One region of the Dechloromonas sp. TW-R-39-2 genome, then DNA from elsewhere that is predicted to be linked to it. Evidence: predicted binding sites of a transcription regulator. Region 1 holds the regulator's gene; each other region holds the start of a gene.

Region 1 (7,119 bases):
ACCTCGCCCATGCGCAACGCCGTGCCTGATGGTGCATCGATCTTCATGCGGTGATGAGCCTCGACTACCTCGATGTCATAGCCTTCATTCAGAATCCGGGCAGCCATATCAAGCAGTTTGAAAACCACATTAACGCCAACAGCCATGTTCGGGGCAAAAACAACCGGAATATCCCGCGCTGCAGCAGCAATGATTTCCTTGCCTTCAGCCTCAAAACCTGTCGTCCCGATAATCATGCCAACACCAGCCTGGCGACAGAGTTCCAGATGGACCAGCGTTCCTTGCGGTCGCGTGAAATCAATCAGGCAATCGATATTTTGTAATCCTGCAGCAACATCATCGGTCACGAACACATCACAGGGCATTCCCACCAGTTCGCCCGCCGTCTTGCCAATCGCCGGGCTGCCAGAAACATCAAACACAGCACCCAGAGCAACCTGATCGTCCTTCAACACAGACTCGATCAGCATCCGCCCCATACGACCACCAGCACCAACGATGCCAATACGCGTTGCACCCATCATCAAAACCCCATCAAATTCATGAAACGACGAAAATAGCTTGGCTCCTCGCGCGGCGGCAGCGGCTTGTCAGCGAGATCTTCTGGCAGGGATCCCAGATCGACCAGGCGCGACTGCGGAGGCGGCGCCGTCAATTCGGCGACATCGGCCACAGCCACATCGCCGCCGACACGCTCAAGCAAACCATCCGCATTGAAGAAAACGGCGAATTTGCGAGACTCAACCTTGCCGGTCTGACCATTCTGGTAACGATAGACGTAATCCCAGCGCTGTTGATGGAAAACATCGGTGATCATCGGTGAGCCAAGGAGAAAGCGCACCTGGTCACGCGTCTGCCCCGGCTTGAGCTGGGCGACCATTTCCTGTGACAGGACATTGCCCTGCTGGATATCAATCTTGTACTCGTTAATAAAGCCGGGCTTGTAAGTACAAGCCCCCAGAAGCGCACAGAATGCGACAGAAAGCAGTAAGCGGGAGCGGAGCATGCGGGATTCCGGAGTTTCTCAAACACCTTTGAAGCGGTATATCATACCCGAATTCGCCCCTGGCCCTGCCCCAACAATTTTTGGATATTTAACGATGAGCGACCCCCAAAGCCTTAAGAATATGGGCCTGAAAGCCACCTTTCCGCGCCTGAAAATTCTTGAGCTTTTCGAAAAAAGCAATGTCCGCCACATGACGGCGGAAGACGTCTATCGCATGCTCATCAATGAAAACATGGATATTGGCCTGGCCACTGTCTATCGCGTTTTGACGCAATTTGAACAAGCCGGCCTGCTCGAGCGCCACTTCTTTGAATCCGGCAAGGCGGTTTTCGAAATCAATCACGGCAAGCATCACGACCACTTGGTGTGCATCGATTGCGGGCGGGTTGAGGAGTTTTACGACCCCGAAATTGAAAAGCGCCAGAATGCCATCGCCGAAGAGCGGGGTTTTGCCATTCAGGACCATGCCCTGTACCTCTACGCCCAATGCACCAAGACAGCCTGCCCGCATCGCAGCAAGACCGAAGAGAAGTCTGAGTAAATTCCGATGACTGATTTTTCCGGAATGCTGGCGGGAGCCTGGCTCTCATCGGCGGGGGCCACTTTTCTACTGATCGCCCTGGCTGAGTTCGGCGACAAAAGCCAACTCGTCTGCATGACCCTGGCCGCGCGCCATCGCCCCCTCCCGGTTATCCTCGGCGCAGTCGCCGCCTTTGCCATTCTGAACCTGCTGGCCGTCCTGTTTGGCGCCGCCGTTGCCGCCTGGCTTCCCGAGTGGGTCGTCACCGCGGCGGTTGGTTTGCTGTTTGCCGTGTTCGGCATCAGCGCCTTGCGCTACAAGGAAGAAGAGGACGACGAGGATATTGAGGAAAAATCCGGCCACAATGTCTTCGCCACAACTTTCCTGCTGATCTTTCTGGCCGAATTCGGTGACAAAACCCAGATTGCTGTGGCCGGCATGGGTAGCACAAGCAATACGCTGGCCGTCTGGACGGGAGCAACGCTGGCGCTGGCAACGACCTCCGCTCTTGGCGTGATGGCCGGCCAAAAACTCCTGTATCGCCTGCCCCTGGTCTGGATTCACCGAGTCAGCGGGGCATTTTTCCTGGTCCTGGCAGCACTTGCTGCCATCCGGCTGATCCAGAACATTCTCTAAGGCAGTCAGGATTTGGGCAATTTCCCCGGTCGACCGGGGAAATATGCCTTATTTCAAACGCAGCAATTCGCGCGCATGCTGCAGAGTAATGTCGGTAATTTCGACCCCGCCCAGCATCCGGGCAATTTCCTGAACGCGCCCGGCAGCATCGAGCGACTGAATAGCACTCAGCGTGACGCCATCGCGCGACGTCTTGCTGACCTGCCACTGCCAGTTGGCCTGTGCCGCAACCTGCGGCAAGTGGGTGACGCACAAGACCTGGCGTTCGCCGCCCAGTTCATTGAGCAAGCGTCCGACGATTTCAGCTACGCCGCCACCGATCCCGACATCAACCTCGTCAAAAATCAGGGTCGGAACGCTGGCCGAACGCGAGGTCAGCACCTGGATCGCCAGACTGATACGCGACAACTCGCCGCCGGAAGCCACCTTGGCCAGCGGCTTGGCTTCATTGCCAGCCAGTCCGCCGATACGGAATTCAACCTGTTCAAGCCCGTAGACCGCGCCATCGCCGACCGGCAGCAAGGCAACCTCGAAACGGCCGGACGAAAGCGCCAACTGGCGCATGACCTGGCTAACCGCTTGCCCCATGTTCTCGGCCGCCTGCCGGCGCCCGCCGGACAACTCGCCGGCTTGCTGCAGGAAGGCTTGCCGTGCCGCAGCGACACGCTTTTCAAGAGCCAGTAAATCGGCCGATGCCTGCAATGCAGCCAAACGCTCGCGCCACCCCGACAATAGCGCAGGCAGTTCCTGGGGCTGGACGCGATATTTACGCGCCGCTGCCATAACGGCATCCATTCGCCGCTCGACCTCGGCCAGGCGGGCCGGATCCAGATCGGCCCGATCGGCGTAACGCCGCAAAGTCGAGACAGCCTCGGAAAGTTCTGCCTGAACCGAAGCGACCAATCCGGCCACCTCTTCCAGCGCCGGATCGTATTCGGCAAGACTGGACAAGCGTGTGGCTACGCTATCAATCTGACGTTCGCACGCCCCGTCGTCGTCCGAAAGCAAACCAATTGCAAACTGTGCGCCTTCAATCAGGCTGGCTGCATGGCCAAGGCGACGATGTTCAAGATCGAGCGTTGTCCACTCGTCGACCGTGAAAGCCAGCGTATCGAGCTCACGAACCTGCCATTCGAGCTGCTCACGTTCGCGTTGCAGCGCTTCGGCCCCTTCACTGGCGGCACGCAAGGTCTGGTCCAGCTCGCGCCACTGGCGAAAAGCAGCGCCGACTTCACGGACCAGTCCGCCCAAGCCGGCGTGTGCATCGAGCAGATTGCGCTGGGCATCGCTGCGCAAAAGCGACTGGTGCGCATGTTGACCGTGGATATCGACCAGCCATTCACCCACTTCGCGCAATTGCTGCGCCGTTGCCGGAGAGCCATTGATGTAGGCCCGCGAACGACCGCCAGCGTCAACCACGCGGCGCAGCAGCAACTCATCGTCACCCTCGAGATCGTTGGCCTTGAGCCAGGTAGCCACTTCCGGCAGGCGGGCCACATCGAAAGTCGCCGCCACTTCGGCTTTTTCGCAGCCGGAGCGAATCACCCCGGCATCGGCACGCTCGCCAAGCGCCAGCGCCAAGGCATCGATCAAAATCGATTTGCCGGCACCGGTTTCCCCGGTCAACGCGCCAAAACCGGTTGAAAACTCAAGTTCAAGGCGATCAACGATGACGAAATCGCGAATAGTCAGGTGACGCAGCATCAGGGACCTTTAGGCCGTTCGCTCCAGTGCAGTTTCTGGCGCAGCATGGCGAAATAGCTGTAGCCCGGCGGATGCAGGAAACAGATGGTGTATTCGGAACGTTTCAGGCGGACGCAATCGTCACGCGCCAGATCGAGCGTCACCTGGCCGTCGAAGTGCACACGCGGATCATCGGCGTTGACGACACGCAATTCGATATCGGCACTGTCGTTGACGATGATCGGACGATTGGTCAAGGCATGCGGACAAAGCGGCACCAGCGCGATACCGGCCAGCGTCGGATGCATGATCGGCCCACCGGCCGACATCGAATATGCCGTCGAACCAGTTGGCGTCGAGACGATCAAGCCGTCGGAACGCAGGTTATAAATGAATTCGCCATCGATAAACAGTTCGAACTCGATCATCCGGCCAATCGCCCCCTTGTCGATCACGACATCATTCAATGCCATGTTCGATGCGATTTCCTTGCCGTCGCGAATCACCTCGGCGGAAAGCAACATCCGCTTTTCTTCCTGGAAACGGCCGTCGAGCAAATCGTCCATGCAGGTCAGCATGTCATCCCGGGCGATATCGGTCATGAAACCGAGCCGCCCCTGATTGACCCCAACCAGCGGCACACGATAGCGGGCCAGGCGACGGGCGGCATTGAGCATGGTGCCATCGCCGCCAAGCACGATGGCCAGGTCGGCATGCGCCCCGATATCGTTGAATCCGCAGGTGACCCAGCGCGACAAATCGACCTTGCGCCCGATATGTTCCGAAGTTTCACGTTCGATAAAGACCGAAACCCCGCGTTCGTGCAGGTATTCAGCCAGTCGACGCAAGGACTCGGCAATTTCCATGCTGTGATATTTGCCGACCAGCGCGATGGTCCGGGGCGAGCGACAGGAAGCGAAGCTTCTATTCATGTTCGGGATTTTTGCATAAAAATGCCTTGTCGCGCGCACTCTGCTTTTTTGTACAATGCTCTGCCATGCTGGATGAACGCTCAAGAACCCTTCTCAAGGCGCTGGTCGAACACTATATCGCTGATGGTCAGCCGGTTGGTTCGCGCGCCCTTTCACGCTTTTCCGGTCTCGACCTGTCGCCGGCGACGATCCGTAACGTCATGGCCGACCTGGAAGATGCCGGTTTTGTCGCCAGCCCGCACACCTCGGCCGGCCGCATTCCGACCGCCCGCGGCTACCGCCTGTTTGTCGACAGCCTGCTCACCGTGCGCCCGCTTGAAGCGCGCCAGATGGGTGAAATGGAAGAGGCGCTGCAAGGCCAGCCATCCAAGCAAATCATCTCCAGCGCCTCGCAACTGCTCTCCGGCCTGACCCAGTTTGCCGGCGTGGTCATCGCGCCGCGCCGGGCGAGCAGCCGGATTCGCCAGATCGAATTCCTCAGCCTGTCCGAAAAACGCATCCTGCTGATCATCGTCACCACCGACGGCGATGTGCAAAACCGCATCCTGACCAGCGAAAAATCCTATTCGCCAGCCGAACTGGTCAGCGCCGCGAATTACCTCAACCAGAATTTTGCCGGACTGGATTTCGAACAGATACGCCAGCGCCTGTCGATTGAAATCCAGCAGTTGCGCGAAGACATCAAGCCACTGATGGCGATGACGCTCGAAGCCGGCGATGCTGCCATGTCGGAAAGCGCGACACCCTACGTTATCAGCGGCGAACGCAACCTGCTCGGCGTTGAAGACCTGTCCTCCAACATGAAGCGACTACGCGAACTGTTCGACCTGTTCGAGCAGCGCTCCAGCCTGATCCGCCTGCTTGAAGTCTCGAACCGGGCCGAAGGCGTCCAGATCTATATTGGTGGCGAATCGGGCATTGCACCGCTCGATGAGTGCAGCGTCGTCACCGCCCCCTACACGGTTGATGGCCAGATCGTCGGCTCGGTCGGCGTCATTGGCCCGACCCGCATGGCTTACGAACGCGTCATTCCCATCGTCGACATCACCGCCCGTCTGCTGTCCAGCGCCCTTACCTACCAGAGCAACAACTAATGTCCCGTTACCTGCCGGAACCGCCACATCGCCACGGCACGCCGTCGTCGACCGCCATTCTCATCGTCAACCTCGGCACACCCGACGAAGCCAGCGCTCCGGCCCTGCGTCGCTACCTCAAGGAATTTCTTTCCGACCCACGCGTTGTCGAAATTCCCAAGGTAATCTGGTGGCTGATCCTGAACGGCATCATCCTCAACATCCGCCCGAAAAAGTCGGCGGCAAAGTACGCCTCCGTGTGGATGAAGGAAGGCTCGCCCCTGCGTGTTCATACCGAACGCCAGGCCAAATTGCTCAAAGGCCTGCTTGGCGAACGTGGTCATCATGTCACGGTCGACTGGGCGATGCGCTATGGAACGCGCTCTGTTCCGGAAATGCTGGCACACCTCAAAGCCAACGGCGCAACGCGCATCCTGCTGGTTCCGATGTATCCGCAGTATGCGGCGAGCACGACAGCCACGGTCGTCGATGAAGCCTGTCGCTGGCTGCTTCAACTGCGCAACCAGCCGGAGATGCGTTTCGTGCGCAACTTCCACGACGACGAAGGCTATCTTGCCGCGCTTGAAAAGTCGGTCCGCCAACATTGGCAGACGGCGGGACCACTCGGCCCGGATGACCGCCTGCTGATCAGCTTCCATGGCCTGCCCAAGCGCAGCCTCGACCTCGGCGATCCGTATTTCTGCGAATGCCACAAAACCGGCCGCCTGCTGGCCGAACGCCTGCAGCTCAAGCCCGAACAATACCGCCTCTGCTTCCAGTCGCGCTTCGGCAAAGCCGAGTGGCTGCAACCTTATACGGCCCCAACCCTGCATGCGCTGGGCAAGGAAGGCACCAAACGACTGGATGTCATTTGCCCAGGCTTCACGGCCGATTGCCTCGAGACGCTGGAAGAAATCGCCCAGGAAGGACGCGATGATTTCATCGCGGCGGGCGGCCAGGCATATCACTACATTCCAGCCCTGAACGAGGATGCCACATGGATTGCCGCCCTGGCCAACCTGGTTGAACGGCAATTAGGTGGCTGGGACACCCGCCAGCCGTTCGATCCCCGACAACTCGAAATCGGCGCCAGGGAAGCCTTCAAACACGGCGCCCGAACTTGAGATTGGCCATTCCATCCCCACATCGGGCGTCATGAACACACCGTACAGGGAGGGCTCCATGCCAGAAAACATCCACCTCGTCTGCTCGCATTGCGCAGCAGTCAACCGTTTGCCGATCTCTCGCCAGCACGAATCGCCAAGCTGC
Region 2 (7,119 bases), 1.5 Mb from region 1:
CGGGGAAGACGAGCATCGCTTCCGCATCGAACGGGCCGCTGAATGTCTGGCTGACTGTGCTGAACTGGCGGAACTCCGTGCCGAGCAGAATTTCGGCAGCTTTTTCACGCGGCACCACCATGACGCCCGGCGCGCTGAGCAGCACTTCGTCATTGACGATCTGGCTCAGGCTTGAGGCGGCACGGCCGACGCCGATATTGAAAATTTCACCCAGTGCATCGCACTGCAGTTCGCTCAGCTCGGTCATGCTCAAGACTCGAAAAACGCGATGGCGTCAGCCACCGATTGCGCCGTGATCGGCTTGGCGACGAAGTGTACGCCGGCTCGGCTGGCTGCTTCGCGGGTGCTTTCCTGAATGTTGGCTGTACATAGCGTAATCCGGGCATCCGGATGACGGATGCGGATGCGTCCAGCCGCTTCAAGCCCGCTGATGCCGGGCATGTTGACATCCATGCTGACAAAGTCGGGCGGGGTTTCGTTGGCCAGTGCGATGGCTTCGTCACCGTTGACCGCTTCGATGATTCGCCAGTTCGGGCGACTGTCGGCAATGATGGCCCTGATCAGCATGCGTGACATGCGGCTGTCGTCGACGATCAGAAGCAGCGGGGGATTTTCGATGTTCATCGCGTAATTATGACTAAAGTTGGGCAGGTGTCGTCAACTCAAATCAAATATCGCTAGGCGTGCTCTTGTGCCGTAGCGGGGGCTTTTGTCTGATCAGAGACCTGGCGGGATGGTAATTTCGACGCGCAAGCCGCCTGTTGGCGTGTTTTTGGCCGTTATCTGGCCGTTGACCGCAGCGAGGACGCGGCGGGCGATGGCCAGGCCCAGTCCATAGCCTTCACCGGGATTGGTGCCGCGGAAAAACGGGGTAAAGATGGCTTCCAGTTGATCATCGGGGACGCCTGGCCCCTGGTCGGTGATGGCGATCAGGCAATGGCGGTTTTCCAGGATGCGGGTTTCGATGCGCAGGGTGCCGCCCTCTGGCGAAAATCGTAAGCCGTTGCGCAGGACGTTTTCAATCGCCCGGTGGAGTAGTTCGGCGTTGGCGCGCAAGGTGAAATCGGGCAGTGTCGGGCAGTCGACCGCGATATGTCGGGCGGTGGCTTCAAAACGCGTGTCTTCAATCAAGTCACCCAGCAGGTCGGCCAGGTCCAGCGTGTCGATATGCGTACCGACACCGGCTTCCAGGCGTGAAAGCGTCAGCAGTTCGCCGACCAGTCGGTTCATCCGCTCGCCTTCGCGTTCGATACGCAGCAGGCTGTCGTCAATCCGGGCGGGTTGCTGGCGGGCCAGTCCGATGGCAGCGTGCAGTCGGGCGATCGGCGAACGCAATTCGTGCGAGACGTCGTGCAGCAGTCGTTTTTGTCCCTCCATCAGGGCGCGCACGTGGTCGCTCATGCGATCAAAGCCTTGGCCGAGGTCGGCCAGTTCGTCTCTTCTGCGCCCCATGCTTTGCCCGATCCTGAGATCCAGATTGCCCTCGGCCGCCGCTTCGAAGGCTTCGCGCAGGTGGCGGATCGGCTTGGCGATGTACCAGGCGAGACCGGCGGCACAGAGCAGGCTGGCGAATAGTCCGGCGGCGATGTGGATGTAAGGAATGATCGGGCCGCGATGTTCGGGGGGCGGAGGCGGCCTGAAGTCGTTCGGAGGCGGCAGGTGAGGGGGCGGCATGCGCTCCCGGTGCGGGGCGTCCGGTCGGGCATCGTGGTGCTGATGTTCAAGCCAGAACAGGGTGCCGGTGGCGACGACGCCGACCATCTGGGCCAGCCAGACGAACAGGAAGAATTTCCAGAAAAGACGGCCCATGATTTATTCGCGGATCAGTTGGTAGCCCTGGCGATAAACCGTCTGGATGCATGAACGGCCATCCGCCAGTCGGCCGAGTTTCTGACGGATGCTGGAGAGATGGACGTCGATGCTGCGATCGAAACGACTCAAGGCGCGGCCCAAGGCTTGTTCGGAAAGTTCTTCCTTGCTGACCGGTCGGCCGGCGTGGCGGGCGAGTGTTTCGAGCAAATTGTATTCAGTGCCGGTCAGCTCGACGGACTCTCCGTTCCATTCGACGCGCCGTTGCTCGGGGCGGACGCAGAGGGCGCCAAAAACCAGTGGGGTGCTGCTGCTTTCGCCGGGGGCGGTGCTGCGCCTGAGAATGGCGCGCAGCCGGGCGGCCAGTTCGCGGGGCAGGCAGGGCTTGGGGACGTAATCGTCGGCGCCGAGCTCAAGCCCGACGATACGGTCCATGTCGTCGCCGCGAGCTGTCAGCATCAGGATGGGCATCGTGCTGGCCGCCCGGATTTGACGCAGGACTTCGATCCCCGAAAGGCGGGGCATCATCACGTCGAGCACGGCAATCGCATAGTTGCCACTCAGTGCTGCCTGAACGCCGCTTTCGCCGTCATGCTCGGTGGTGACGGTAAAGCCATCCTGAGCCAGGTAGTCACCGAGCATTTCGGCCAGTTCGACATCATCGTCAATCAGCAAAACTGCTGTCATTGCACTTTCCGTTGCTGGGTTCGCATGGGTTGGGATCATAGCCAAGGCTTTTTCAATCCGGCACTCAATTTACAGACTTTTACCGGCGGCTAACGGCGGTTAACCGCCGGTCGGCAAACAATGCATGCCTCGACTGGCCGTTGCGGCCGGACGCATCCCATTCAACAGGAGAGCCCATGAAATCCCGTCTTTTTATTGCTGCGTTGCTTGCTGCTTCCTTTTCTGTTCACGCCCAGCCATCTGCTCCGGTCGACCAGCCCTGCATGGCAAAAATGGGCCGACATGAACATGCTGCCAGTGGGCCGGGGGGCGCACTGCCTCCGTTCCTGCATGGCATGAAACTCAGTGAACGGCAGCAGGATCAGGTTTTTGAACTCATGCACGCCCAGGTGCCGGCCATGCGTCAGCAGGAAAAACAGCTGCGGAAATCTCTCGATGCCCTCCGCCAGCTGGCGCTCGATGAGCGATTCAACGAAACACGAGCCCAGGCGCTGGCGCAGTCCGCGGCTAGCTCGCAAACTGAAATGGCGTTGTTGAAGGTTCAGCTGGATCGAAAGGTGCTCGCTTTATTGAGCGCAGATCAGCGTAAACAGCTGGCGGCAAAAATTGCCAGCCGTCCGGATTTGCCGCTTTAAGCCGGTTTTACGCCGGAATGTTTCCCCGCAAGCCTGCTGGATGTCGGGTTGCGGGGATTTTTCTTAACAAACTTTTACCCTGCTTAACGCCAACCACCGCCCATTCTGGCCGTTTTGGGCCGATAAATTGCTCGAAATGGGCTGTCAGGAGACTCCTGATCTTCATTCAACCTGTTTCAAGGAGCCAATCATGATCGGTGGCATCGGTAATGCATCACAAATGAGTAGTCGGCTGTTCTCGGCACTCGATACGAAAAGTCAGGGCTATCTCGAGAAAAGCGACTTTGTTTCGGCTTTCAGCAAGATTTCGAATAGCAGCAATAGCAGCAGTTCCAGTAGCACCAGTGTTGACGACGTTTTCTCCGCGCTGGATAGCGACAGCGATGGCAAGGTCACCGAAAGCGAATTTGCCAGTACCTTGTCCAAGCTGCAGGAAGAACTCGATGGACAGTTCAACCAGATGCGCATGCAGGGCCAGGGGGGGCATGGCGGTCCGCAAGGCATGGGTGGCATGCCTCCGCCGCCACCGCAGGGCAATGATGCTGGATTTACCAAGGATGAACTGAGTAGCCAGCTTGAAGAGATCGGCTCGTCCGATTCGCAGCGTTCAAGCCTGATTTCGAAAGTGGTCGATAATTTCGAGGCTGCCGATACGGATCAGGATGGCAAGGTCAGCTTCAGCGAGGCCATGGCATACGACCAGTCTACGCAGCAAACGGGAACGAGCGATTCCTCCGACACGTCGTCGGCCAGCACCTCGGCCGCAGCGAGCAGCAGCGCGAGCAATAGCGATGCTCAGATCATGCTCAAGATCATGCAGTTGATGCACGCCTACGGTAATCCCGCCCACTCAGGCGAGAACTCGGCCGTTTCCAGCTTGCTCTCGGTGACCGCCTGAAGCACTGTCACGAGCGGGTCAGCCGGCCTTGGGCCGGCTTTTTTTCGTCTTGCCATTGCGGAGTGCTCTTGAAATCAGCTGGGGTCGCCCCTATTATTAGCACTCGACCCGGGTGAGTGCTAACGATTTGCCTCCCCCGATCCCGGATGCCCTTTGTTGCAAGCCGGCCAATTTCAATGTCTGTGAACTACTAGGAGTAGCTTTATGAATATCCGTCCTTTGCACGACCGTGTGATCGTCAAGCGTGTTGAAGCCGAGCGCACCACCGCCTCTGGCATCGTCATTCCTGATTCCGCTGGCGAAAAGCCGGATCAGGGCGAAATCCTGGCCGTTGGCCCGGGCAAGCGTGACGACAACGGCAAGCAAATCGCTCTCGACGTCAAAGTCGGCGATCGCGTTCTGTTCGGCAAGTACGCCGGCCAGGCCGTCAAGGTCGATGGTCAGGAAGTCCTGGTCATGCGTGAAGAAGACATCATGGGCGTTCTGCAGAAGTAATTTCTGCATCCCTCGAAATGACGGTTGATCCCACGGTCAACCGGGAAATTGATCAAAATTCAGGAGCTATTAAATGGCAGCTAAAGAAGTCAAATTCGGTGATTCCGCCCGCGCCCGCATGGTCGAAGGCATCAATGTCCTGGCCGACGCAGTCAAGGTTACCCTTGGCCCGAAAGGTCGCAATGTCGTACTCGAACGTTCCTTCGGTGGCCCGACCGTCACCAAGGACGGCGTTTCCGTCGCCAAGGAAATCGAACTGAAAGACAAGTTCGCCAACATGGGCGCCCAGATGGTCAAGGAAGTTGCTTCCAAGACCTCCGACATCGCCGGTGACGGCACCACCACCGCCACCGTGCTGGCGCAATCCATTGTTCGCGAAGGCATGAAGTACGTTGCTGCCGGCATGAACCCGATGGATCTGAAGCGCGGCATTGACAAGGCTGTGGTTGCTACCCTGGCCGAGCTGAAGGCTTTCTCCAAGCCGTGCACGACCAACAAGGAAATCGCCCAGGTTGGCGCCATTTCCGCCAACTCCGATTTCAACATCGGTGAAATCATCGCCAACGCGATGGCCAAGGTCGGTAAGGAAGGCGTCATCACCGTTGAAGATGGCAAGTCCCTGGAAAACGAACTGGATGTCGTCGAAGGCATGCAGTTCGACCGCGGCTACCTGTCCCCGTACTTCATCAACAACGGCGACAAGCAGCAAGCCCTGATGGAAAACCCGTTTGTTCTGCTCTTCGACAAGAAGATCTCCAACATCCGCGACCTGCTGCCGATCCTGGAACAAGTTGCCAAGGCTGGCCGTCCGCTGCTGATCATCGCTGAAGATGTCGATGGCGAAGCCCTGGCGACTCTGGTCGTCAACAACATCCGCGGCATCCTGAAGACCGTGGCCGTCAAGGCCCCGGGCTTTGGCGACCGTCGCAAGGCCATGCTGGAAGATATCGCCATCCTGACCGGCGGTACCGTCATCGCCGAAGAAACCGGCCTGACGCTGGAAAAGGCTGTCCTGAAGGATCTGGGCCAGGCCAAGCGCATCGAAGTTTCCAAGGAAAACACCACGATCATCGACGGCGCCGGCGAAGCTGCTGCCATCGAAGCCCGCGTCAAGCAGATCCGCATCCAGATCGAGGAAGCCACCTCCGATTACGACAAGGAAAAGCTGCAGGAACGTGTGGCCAAGCTGGCTGGCGGCGTTGCAGTCATCAAGGTTGGTGCTGCCACCGAAGTCGAAATGAAGGAAAAGAAGGCCCGCGTTGAAGACGCCCTGCACGCTACCCGCGCTGCTGTGGAAGAAGGTATCGTCGCCGGCGGCGGCGTTGCCCTGATCCGTGCCCGCGCTGCCATCGGCAAGCTGAAGGGTGACAACCACGACCAGGACGCCGGTATCAAGATCGTCCTGCGCGCCATGGAGCAGCCGCTCCGCGAAATCGTTGCCAATGCTGGCGACGAGCCGTCTGTCGTGGTCGACAAGGTGCAGCGTGGCAAGGGTAACTACGGTTACAACGCTTCCACCGGCGAGTACGGCGACATGGTTGAAATGGGTGTTCTCGACCCGACCAAGGTGACCCGCACCGCACTGCAGAACGCTGCTTCCGTAGCCGGCCTGATGCTGACCACCGAATGCATGGTTGCTGAACTGGCTGAAGACAAGCCGGCCGGTGGCATGCCTGACATGGGCGGCATGGGTGGTATGGGCGGCATGGGCGGCATGGGCATGTAATTGCCCCGTCCAGGTTTTACCGCTTGATAAAAGCCCCGCCAAGTGCGGGGCTTTTTTGCGCCATATCAAGGCGCAAGGCTGGTTTTTTGTAACGCTCTGTAAGCTCTTTGTAAGTAGCTGCGCCTAAATTAGGCTCCGCAGCAATGCCTCTATAAACAAAAAGTCTGAGGAGCAAATCAATGCAGAACGTACTCGATCGGATTACAGCTAATCCGAAATTCCACGAGTTTATTGCCATGCGCAGTAAGTACTCGATCATTATGGCCATCGTCAGTGCTGCAGCCTATTACGGCTTCATCCTGCTCGTTGCCTACGACAAAGAGTTTCTGGCGGTGAAGATGGGTGCCGGCATGACGATGAGCGTCGGGGTTCCGATTGGAGTCGGCGTTATCGCTTTCACCATTCTCCTGACCTGGATTTATGTCCGTCGCGCCAATACCGAATTCGACGCGACCAACGAAGCCATCATCAAGGAGGCACAGAAGTAAGATGACTAAATTTACCAAGATTCTTGCTGGCCTCGTTGCCCTGCTCGCCGCCGGTGCAGCCATTGCTGCGGGTGCCGATCTCGGCAATACCCAGAAGCAGGCCACCAACTGGACTGCGATTGCCATGTTCGCCATCTTCGTCGGCGGTACGCTCTACATCACCAAGTGGGCTGCTTCCAAGACCAAGTCGGCGGCTGACTTCTATACCGGCGGTGGCGGTATCACCGGTTTCCAGAACGGCCTGGCCATCGCTGGCGACTACATGTCTGCCGCGTCCTTCCTCGGTATTTCCGGCCTCGTCTTCGCCAACGGCTTCGACGGCCTGATCTTCTCGATCGGCTGGCTGGTCGGCTGGCCGGTCATCACCTTCCTGATGGCTGA
Region 3 (7,119 bases), 670 kb from region 1:
GGCAGCCGTCAGCAGGCCGATGAATTCATCAAGCTGGGTTTCAAGCTCGGTTTTGGCGGCGCCATGACCTACAGCGGCTCAAGCCGTATCCGGGCGCTGGCCGCCGAGTTGCCGCTGGACGCCATTGTCCTTGAAACCGATGCCCCGGATATTCCGCCCGCCTGGCTTGACCGGGGGCGCAATACGCCGGCACAACTGCCGGCGATCGCCGATGTGCTGGTTGAATTACGCAACTTGCCGCGTGACGAAATCATCGCGGCCTGCCGTCTGAATGCGCAACAAGTATTGCGTTTCGCTTGATCTGGGCTAAAACCATTAAACGCTTATAAGCGTAAATTACGCGGGTCAAAATCGGCCTCGGTTGTCGAGCCCGCTTGCGGCATGAATGTGGAAAGCCATGACAACAAATTCCCCCAAAAGCGGTGCTGCACGCCGCCAGTTTCTTTTCGATTCGGCCCGGATGGCCTGCGGTGTCGGGATGCTCGGTCTTGGACTCGGGCTCTACGCCAAACAATCAAAAGCCTTGCCCGCCCTGGCATTGCGGCCACCTGGTGCACTGCCGGAGGATGATTTTCTCGGCGCCTGTATCCGCTGCGGCCTGTGCGTGCGCGATTGCCCGTACAACACGCTGGAACTGGCCAAGCCGGAAACACCGGTGGCCACCGGTACGCCTTACTTCACGGCGCGCAACATTCCCTGCGAAATGTGCGAGGACATTCCTTGCATCAAGGCTTGTCCGACCAAGGCCCTCGACCATCAACTGACCGATATCAACAAGGCCAAAATGGGTGTCGCGGTGCTGATCGACCACGAAACCTGCCTCAATTTCCTCGGGTTGCGCTGCGATGTCTGTTATCGCGTCTGTCCGGTCATCGACAAGGCCATCACGCTCGATTTGCAGCCCAACCAGCGCACCGGTCGGCATGCCATGTTTCTGCCGACCGTCCATTCCGAACACTGCACGGGTTGCGGCAAATGCGAAAAGTCATGCGTGCTGGAAGAAGCCGCGATTCGCGTTCTGCCGCCTAAGCTGGCCAAGGGCGAGTTGGGGCACCACTATCGTGTGGGTTGGGACGAGCAAAAGAAAGCGGGCCATTCATTGATGGATGAATCCAAATTGATCGACCTGCCCGATCGCGTACCTGAGGGCGCCGTCCTGCCTGGTCACTACGATCCGGCCAGCGGCCAGACGGCACCGGCCCGTGGTTTGCCCGGCAGTGAGGCCGGGGCGGTGCCCAGTCATCCTCCAGGTCTGGGAGAAAAGCCATGAGCCAGATTCGCCATAAAAAACGCATTGGCGCCGAGGCCGTCGAGGAAAAAGGCTGGTGGCGCGCCTACCGCTGGCTGATCCTGCGCCGCGTGTCGCAATTCAGTATTCTCGGGCTCTTCCTGCTCGGTCCTCTGGCCGGCATCTGGGTGGTCAAAGGCAATTTGAACTACAGCTATACGCTCGATGTTCTTCCTCTGACCGATCCGTATGTTGCCCTGCAGTCGATTTTTACCGGCCATGTGCCAGAAACGCTGGGCCTGATCGGCATGGCGATTGTTGCCTTGTTCTATTTCCTGGTCGGGGGACGGGTTTACTGCAGTTGGGTTTGCCCGGTGAATGTCGTGACCGACACCGCCGGCTGGTTGCGCGATCGCCTCGGCATCAAGGGCAGCGTGCATCTGTCGCGGCAGACCCGCTACTGGATGCTGGGTATGACACTGGTCGGTTCGGCCTTGACGGGCGTGGTCTTGTGGGAACTGATCAACCCGATCTCGATGCTGCATCGCGGGCTGATTTTCGGCCTGGGAGCGGCGTGGACCGTGGTGCTTTCGGTTTTTCTGTTCGATCTCTTCGTGATGAGCCGCGGCTGGTGCGGTCGACTCTGTCCGGTCGGTGCTTTCTACAATCTGCTGGGCCGGCGCAGTCTGTTGCGTGTTTCAGCCCCGGCTCGCGTAGCGTGTAACGACTGCATGGATTGCTTCGAGGTTTGTCCCGAACCGCAAGTGATTCGTCCGGCCTTGAAGGGTGAGGCCAAAGGGGTTGGGCCGATGATCCTGTCGGCCGATTGCACCAATTGCGGCCGTTGTATCGACGTTTGTTCGAAGGAAGTTTTTACCTACAGTCTGCGCTTCAAGAATCCTTCTTCGACGCTATCGGGCGATCAGTAAAGCCTGCCGTCAGCGAAGGACAAATAAAAAGGGGAGCCATGGCTCCCCTTTTCTATGGCGCAATGGGCGCTCAGCTCGCGCCGAGTACGCCGCGCATTTTTTGCAGTGCCTTGACCTCGATCTGACGGATACGCTCGGCGGATACCGAGAACTCTGCGGCCAGGTCATGCAGTGTTGCGCCTTCGTCATTGTTCAGCCAGCGCGCTTCAACAATCCGGCGGCTGCGCGGGTCGAGTGCCGACAGGGCGTTGTGCAGTCCTTCGTCGTGCAGGCGGGCGATGGCCTTGTTTTCCATGACGCGAGTCGGCTCGTAGCGCGAATCGGCCAGGTAGTCGATCGGGGCAAAAGCCTCGTCGCCATCATCAGGGTTGCCTTCCAGCGCGAGGTCGCGGCCGGTCAGGCGGGTTTCCATCTCGACGACTTCCTCCTGCTTGACGCCCAAACGAGCAGCAACTTCGGCGGCCTGGGTGCCGGACAGCGTATCGACACCTTCGTAGTTGTTTTTCAGGCTACGCAGGTTGAAGAACAGCTTGCGCTGTGCCTTGGTGGTGGCCACTTTGACCAGGCGCCAGTTTTTCAGGATGTATTCGTGGATTTCAGCCTTGATCCAGTGCATGGCAAAGGACACCAGACGCACGCCGCGAGTCGGGTCGTAGCGCTTGACCGCCTTCATCAGACCGATATTGCCTTCCTGGATCAGGTCGGCGTGCGGCAGGCCGTAGCCGAGATAGCCGCGAGCAATTGAAACAACAAGGCGCAAATGCGAGAGCACGAGCTGACGTGCCGCTTCCACATCACCATCGTTGTGGAAACGCTCAGCCAGCTTTGTCTCCTCGGACTCGCTAAGCATCGGATAACGGTTCGCTGCCTGGATGTAGGCGTCGATGTTGCCGACCGCAGAGGGAATTGGAAGGGCCATAGCTTGGGTCATCGCGTAATTTTCTCCTTGAAAACCTGATTCAATTTTAGCACTCGCTGCCTATGAGTGCTAACAAGTGGAAAAAGTTTCTCGGAGGGCATCGTTCTCCTGTAACTGGGCAAAAATACGCACGCACTAACTCCCCTGCAGCAGGCTATCCGGCAGACGTGCTTTCCTGTGCGGGCCGGGTTGCCTGTAGCCAGGCGTCGTAGCCACCTTTGAGTGGTTTGACCGACAAGTAGCCCTGGTTGAGCAGTTGGCGGGCGGCCTGGATAGCGCCGGCATCCTCCGGGCAGGCGCACAAGGTGACGATCGCCTGTTCCTTGGGCCAGTCACCGACCGCATCGCGCAGGAAATCGTGTTCGGCGATCCGGGCGCCGATGATCGGACCTGCATCGGCGATCATCGACGCTCCCCGCAGGTCGAGGAGCAGGGGCGGCTGCTCGGTGGCCAGGGCCTGCAGCAATTCGTCGGGCGAAATATGGGGGACGGCGCAGAATTTACGGAAGCGGTATTTCTGCCACAGTTTCCAGCCCAGCCAGATACCCAGAGCAAGCAGTGTCAGGGTCAGGGCTCTTCCGGCGTGCCGGTCGAGGGTGGCGATGGCGGTTTGTACGGCGTCCTGCAACAGCCAGCCGGCGCCGAGTGCCAAGCCCGCCCACAGGCCGGCACCAATGCCGGCGGCCAACAGGAAACCCGGTTGGCTCATGCGCAGTGCGCCGGCAATCGGTGGAGCGACGGTCGAAAAGCCGGGAATGAACTTGGCGACGACCAGCGACGACAGACCCCAGCGGACGAAGCGTGCTTCCGTTTGGCTGACGCATGATGATGGATTGATCGAGAGCTTGCACAGACCGGCCAGAACCCGGTAGCCGAAGACCCGGCCGGTGCCGTACCAGACCCAGTCAGCCAGCACCGAGGCGACGATGGCGGCGGCCAGGATAGGAACGATGCCTTCCGGCGCGAGAACCAGGCTGCCAGCCAGCAGCAGGGTTGGGACAGCCGGTACCGGCAGGCCGAGTTGCTGCAACAGCACGTTGAAAAAAACGACGGTCATTGCGTCGTTTCTCAGTGCCTGGCTGATTTGTGCCAATTCCATGGATGCCGCTCAGCGACGTGCAGCCTTGACCCGGCCAACCAGGGCCAGCATTTGTTCGGCAACCAGTTGCGTCAGCTTGGGATCGGTCAGGTTGCCTGCGGCATCGAAGCCGCCGGCAAAGGCATTGGCGAACACTTCCGGTTTGTTCAGCGGTTGCAGATCGAGGAAAACGCAGACCTGCCGCAGGTGATACTGCGCCCGTGACGATCCCATGCCGCCCGCCGCACCCATGATGGCCACCGGCTTGCCGGCGAGCAAGGCATTGTTCGGCTCGCGCGACGCCCAGTCGAGAATGTTTTTCAAGGCGGGGGCCAGCGAATAGTTGTATTCCGTGCTGCCCAGCACCAGGGCGTCGGCGGCTGCAATCTGGGCGAGAACGCGGCTGACGGAGGCCGGTTTTTCGGCGATGTCCTGGTTGTAGAACGGGATGTCCGTCAGGTCGGCGATTTCCATCGTGCTATCGGCCGGCAGGTTGGCCTGTGCGGCACGCAACAGGCCGCGATTGGTCGATGCCTGGCGCAGGCTGCCGGCAATGCCGAGGATACTGATCGTGCTCATGATGCCCCTTTCCTTTCGCGTCGAGATTCGTAGAAGGGGCAATCTAACATCGAATGCCCCTGCTGTTCATCGTCCGGCCGGGTTTTCGCCGACCGCAGCCAGGGATGGCTGCGGCGGCTTGGCCTCAAGGCATCCAGAATTTTGTTTTTTCAGTCACCGCGACATGGTTTTCGGCGATGTCGGTGATGCTGAAGGAGAGTGGCGTTGCGCCGGACGGGATCGAGCCGCTTTCGGCCCGGACAATGGCGCTCTGGATGCCGATTTCACCACCGGCTACGGTGATTTCCTCGTCGCTGCCCAGGCGCAGGTTGTCGTTGCCGCTGATCGTGATGCGGAAACGTCGTGTCTGGTCGCCGGTATTCATGATCTGCAGGCGGTAGATGTTCTCGATGCTGCCATCGTCGGCCTCACGCGACAGACTGCTGCGATCCTTCAGGATGTTGACCTTGAGTGGAATGCGGGTGGCCAGCGACCAGGCGGTGGCGAAGGTCAGTAAGGCAAGGATGGCGGCGTAGATGATGACGCGCGGCCGGACGGCGCGGCGCAGGATATCCATCGCCGAATAGTGGCGGGTCACGGCGTTTTCGGTCGAATAGCGGATCAGGCCACGCGGGTAATTCATTTTGTCCATCACCTGGTCGCAGGCATCGATGCACGCGGCGCAGCCAATACATTCGTTTTGCAGACCGTTGCGGATGTCGATGCCGGTCGGGCAAACCTGGACACAGATGCCGCAATCGACACAGTCGCCCAGGCCTTGCGCTTTGGAATCGGCATTTTTGGCCCGTGGACCGCGCGATTCGCCGCGCTTGGCATCGTAGGCGATGATCAGCGTGTCGGGGTCGAACATGACGAACTGGAAACGGGCGTAGGGGCAGATCTGGCGACACATCTGGTCACGCAGGAAACCGGCGTTGCCGTAGGTGGCGAAGGCGTAGAAAACAACCCAGAAGGCTGACCAGGCGCCCGGCGAGAGCGAGACCAGATCGTTGATCAGTTCGTGGATCGGCATGAAATAGCCGACGAAGGTGATGCCCGTCCACAGTGAAAACAGGATCCAGACCGAGTGCTTGGCCGTCTTGATCCCCAATTTTCTGGCCGACCAAGGTTCGGCATCGAGTTTCATGCGTTTCGGGCGCTCGCCTTCGATCACCTTTTCGAACCACAGGAAAATTTCGGTATAGACGGTTTGCGGGCAACTGTAGCCGCACCATAGTCGTCCGGCGACGGCGGTGAACAGGAAGAGCGCCAGCGCGCCGAGAATCATCAGCAGGACGAGATAAATGGTGTCCTGCGGCCACAGGACGAGATCGAAAAAGTAGAACTTGCGGGCATCGATATCGAACAAAACCGCCTGTCGACCGTGCCAGGGCAGCCAGCACAGGCCGTAGAAAACGATCTGCGTCAGCCAGACGAAAATCCAGCGCCAGGTTGTGAACGGGCCGCTGATCGAACGCGGGTAAACCTTGTTGTCCGGATCAGTGATGGCTTTGATGTTGATCGTTTTTCTGGGCGCAGAGGGCTGGGACATGACGATTCCGGACGGTGCTGCGCAGGAGGCATATGCCGCAGCTTGGCAAAAGGAGGCAGGTAAAACGGGGGCCGATGCTATCAACCCCCCTTGCCTTAGGCAATCGGTAAAAAGTCTATTCGCCGATCAACGCCCGGCCGGGTGAGCCGGGCATTCAGAATGGAGCGAGCGTGGCGACGACCCGGCCAGGTTCGATGCGGACCGATTTGAGCAGCCAGCGGGCCGCAATTTCTTCCGGCTTGCCATCTTCGCGCAGGACGTAGACCGGTTTGTTGCGGAAATAGTTGCTGATGAAAGCGTTGATCGCCTGTTTGGCCATCGGCTCGCTGTCCCTCGACAGTGCCGGGGACTGAATCGAATGGGCGACCGGGTTTTCAAGGAAAAACGCCTTGCGTTTGTCGTCGTAGCGAATGCCGGCGGTGCCGGCGACATCGACGCCGATGGCCGGGCTGCCCAGCAGGCTGATGTTCAATCGCGCCGTCACGCCGGCCAGGCCGGCCGGTTCGCCCAGCGTTACTTGAGGCGGGGCGGGCAGGGCAACGCTGACCAGTCCGCCGTAGTTTTTTTCGCTGCTGCTCGTTTTGGCGAGAGCTTCCTGAACTTCCTGCGTTGAAAAGGAAATTTCCCGCTCCATGAAACCGGCGGCCCAAAGCAGCGGGCTGACGATCATCAGGCAGCAAAAAACAAGCTTGAATCGGTGGTGCATGGCATTCCTCGAATCGATGGGGCGTGCTGCGGTCAACGCGGCGGACGGACGATAAATCGTAACGTACAACTCAGGCTTCGGAGAAACCGTGCGGTGGCCGGGTCACAAATCGATACAGTGAATTACACAACTGATGACATCGGTGCGGT

What was found. Region 1 encodes HrcA, which represses chaperone genes, less so after heat shock. Its sites were predicted from a motif close to TNTTAGCACTCNNNGNCNNNGAGTGCTAANA; they were not measured.
Region 2: GBK02_RS04145 (co-chaperone GroES) is a predicted target of HrcA. The motif match lies at 4,124-4,154, and genes of this name have one in related genera.
Region 3: rpoH (RNA polymerase sigma factor RpoH) is a predicted target of HrcA. The motif match lies at 3,121-3,151, and genes of this name have one in related genera.

Annotation. Positions count from the first base shown of each region.
Region 1 is NZ_CP045202.1:2,803,534-2,810,652, forward strand. It holds gene dapB (4-hydroxy-tetrahydrodipicolinate reductase) at 1-521, opposite strand, end outside; gene GBK02_RS13590 (outer membrane protein assembly factor BamE) at 524-1,006, opposite strand; gene fur (ferric iron uptake transcriptional regulator) at 1,101-1,547, shown strand; gene GBK02_RS13600 (TMEM165/GDT1 family protein) at 1,554-2,162, shown strand; gene recN (DNA repair protein RecN) at 2,211-3,866, opposite strand; gene GBK02_RS13610 (NAD kinase) at 3,866-4,777, opposite strand; gene hrcA (heat-inducible transcriptional repressor HrcA) at 4,843-5,871, shown strand; gene hemH (ferrochelatase) at 5,871-6,974, shown strand; gene trxC (thioredoxin TrxC) at 7,033-7,119, shown strand, end outside.
Region 2 is NZ_CP045202.1:835,252-842,370, forward strand. It holds gene GBK02_RS04115 (chemotaxis protein CheC) at 1-247, opposite strand, end outside; gene GBK02_RS04120 (response regulator transcription factor) at 250-624, opposite strand; gene GBK02_RS04125 (ATP-binding protein) at 718-1,809, opposite strand; gene GBK02_RS04130 (response regulator transcription factor) at 1,813-2,496, opposite strand; gene GBK02_RS04135 (Spy/CpxP family protein refolding chaperone) at 2,637-3,131, shown strand; gene GBK02_RS04140 (EF-hand domain-containing protein) at 3,322-4,029, shown strand; gene GBK02_RS04145 (co-chaperone GroES) at 4,234-4,524, shown strand; gene groL (chaperonin GroEL) at 4,598-6,250, shown strand; gene GBK02_RS04155 (DUF485 domain-containing protein) at 6,430-6,738, shown strand; gene GBK02_RS04160 (cation acetate symporter) at 6,740-7,119, shown strand, end outside.
Region 3 is NZ_CP045202.1:6,457-13,575, reverse strand. It holds gene GBK02_RS00075 (TatD family hydrolase) at 1-300, shown strand, start outside; gene napG (ferredoxin-type protein NapG) at 398-1,270, shown strand; gene napH (quinol dehydrogenase ferredoxin subunit NapH) at 1,267-2,157, shown strand; gene rpoH (RNA polymerase sigma factor RpoH) at 2,228-3,088, opposite strand; gene GBK02_RS00055 (VTT domain-containing protein) at 3,231-4,175, opposite strand; gene GBK02_RS00050 (NADPH-dependent FMN reductase) at 4,185-4,733, opposite strand; gene ccoG (cytochrome c oxidase accessory protein CcoG) at 4,858-6,264, opposite strand; gene GBK02_RS00040 (DUF1439 domain-containing protein) at 6,419-6,970, opposite strand.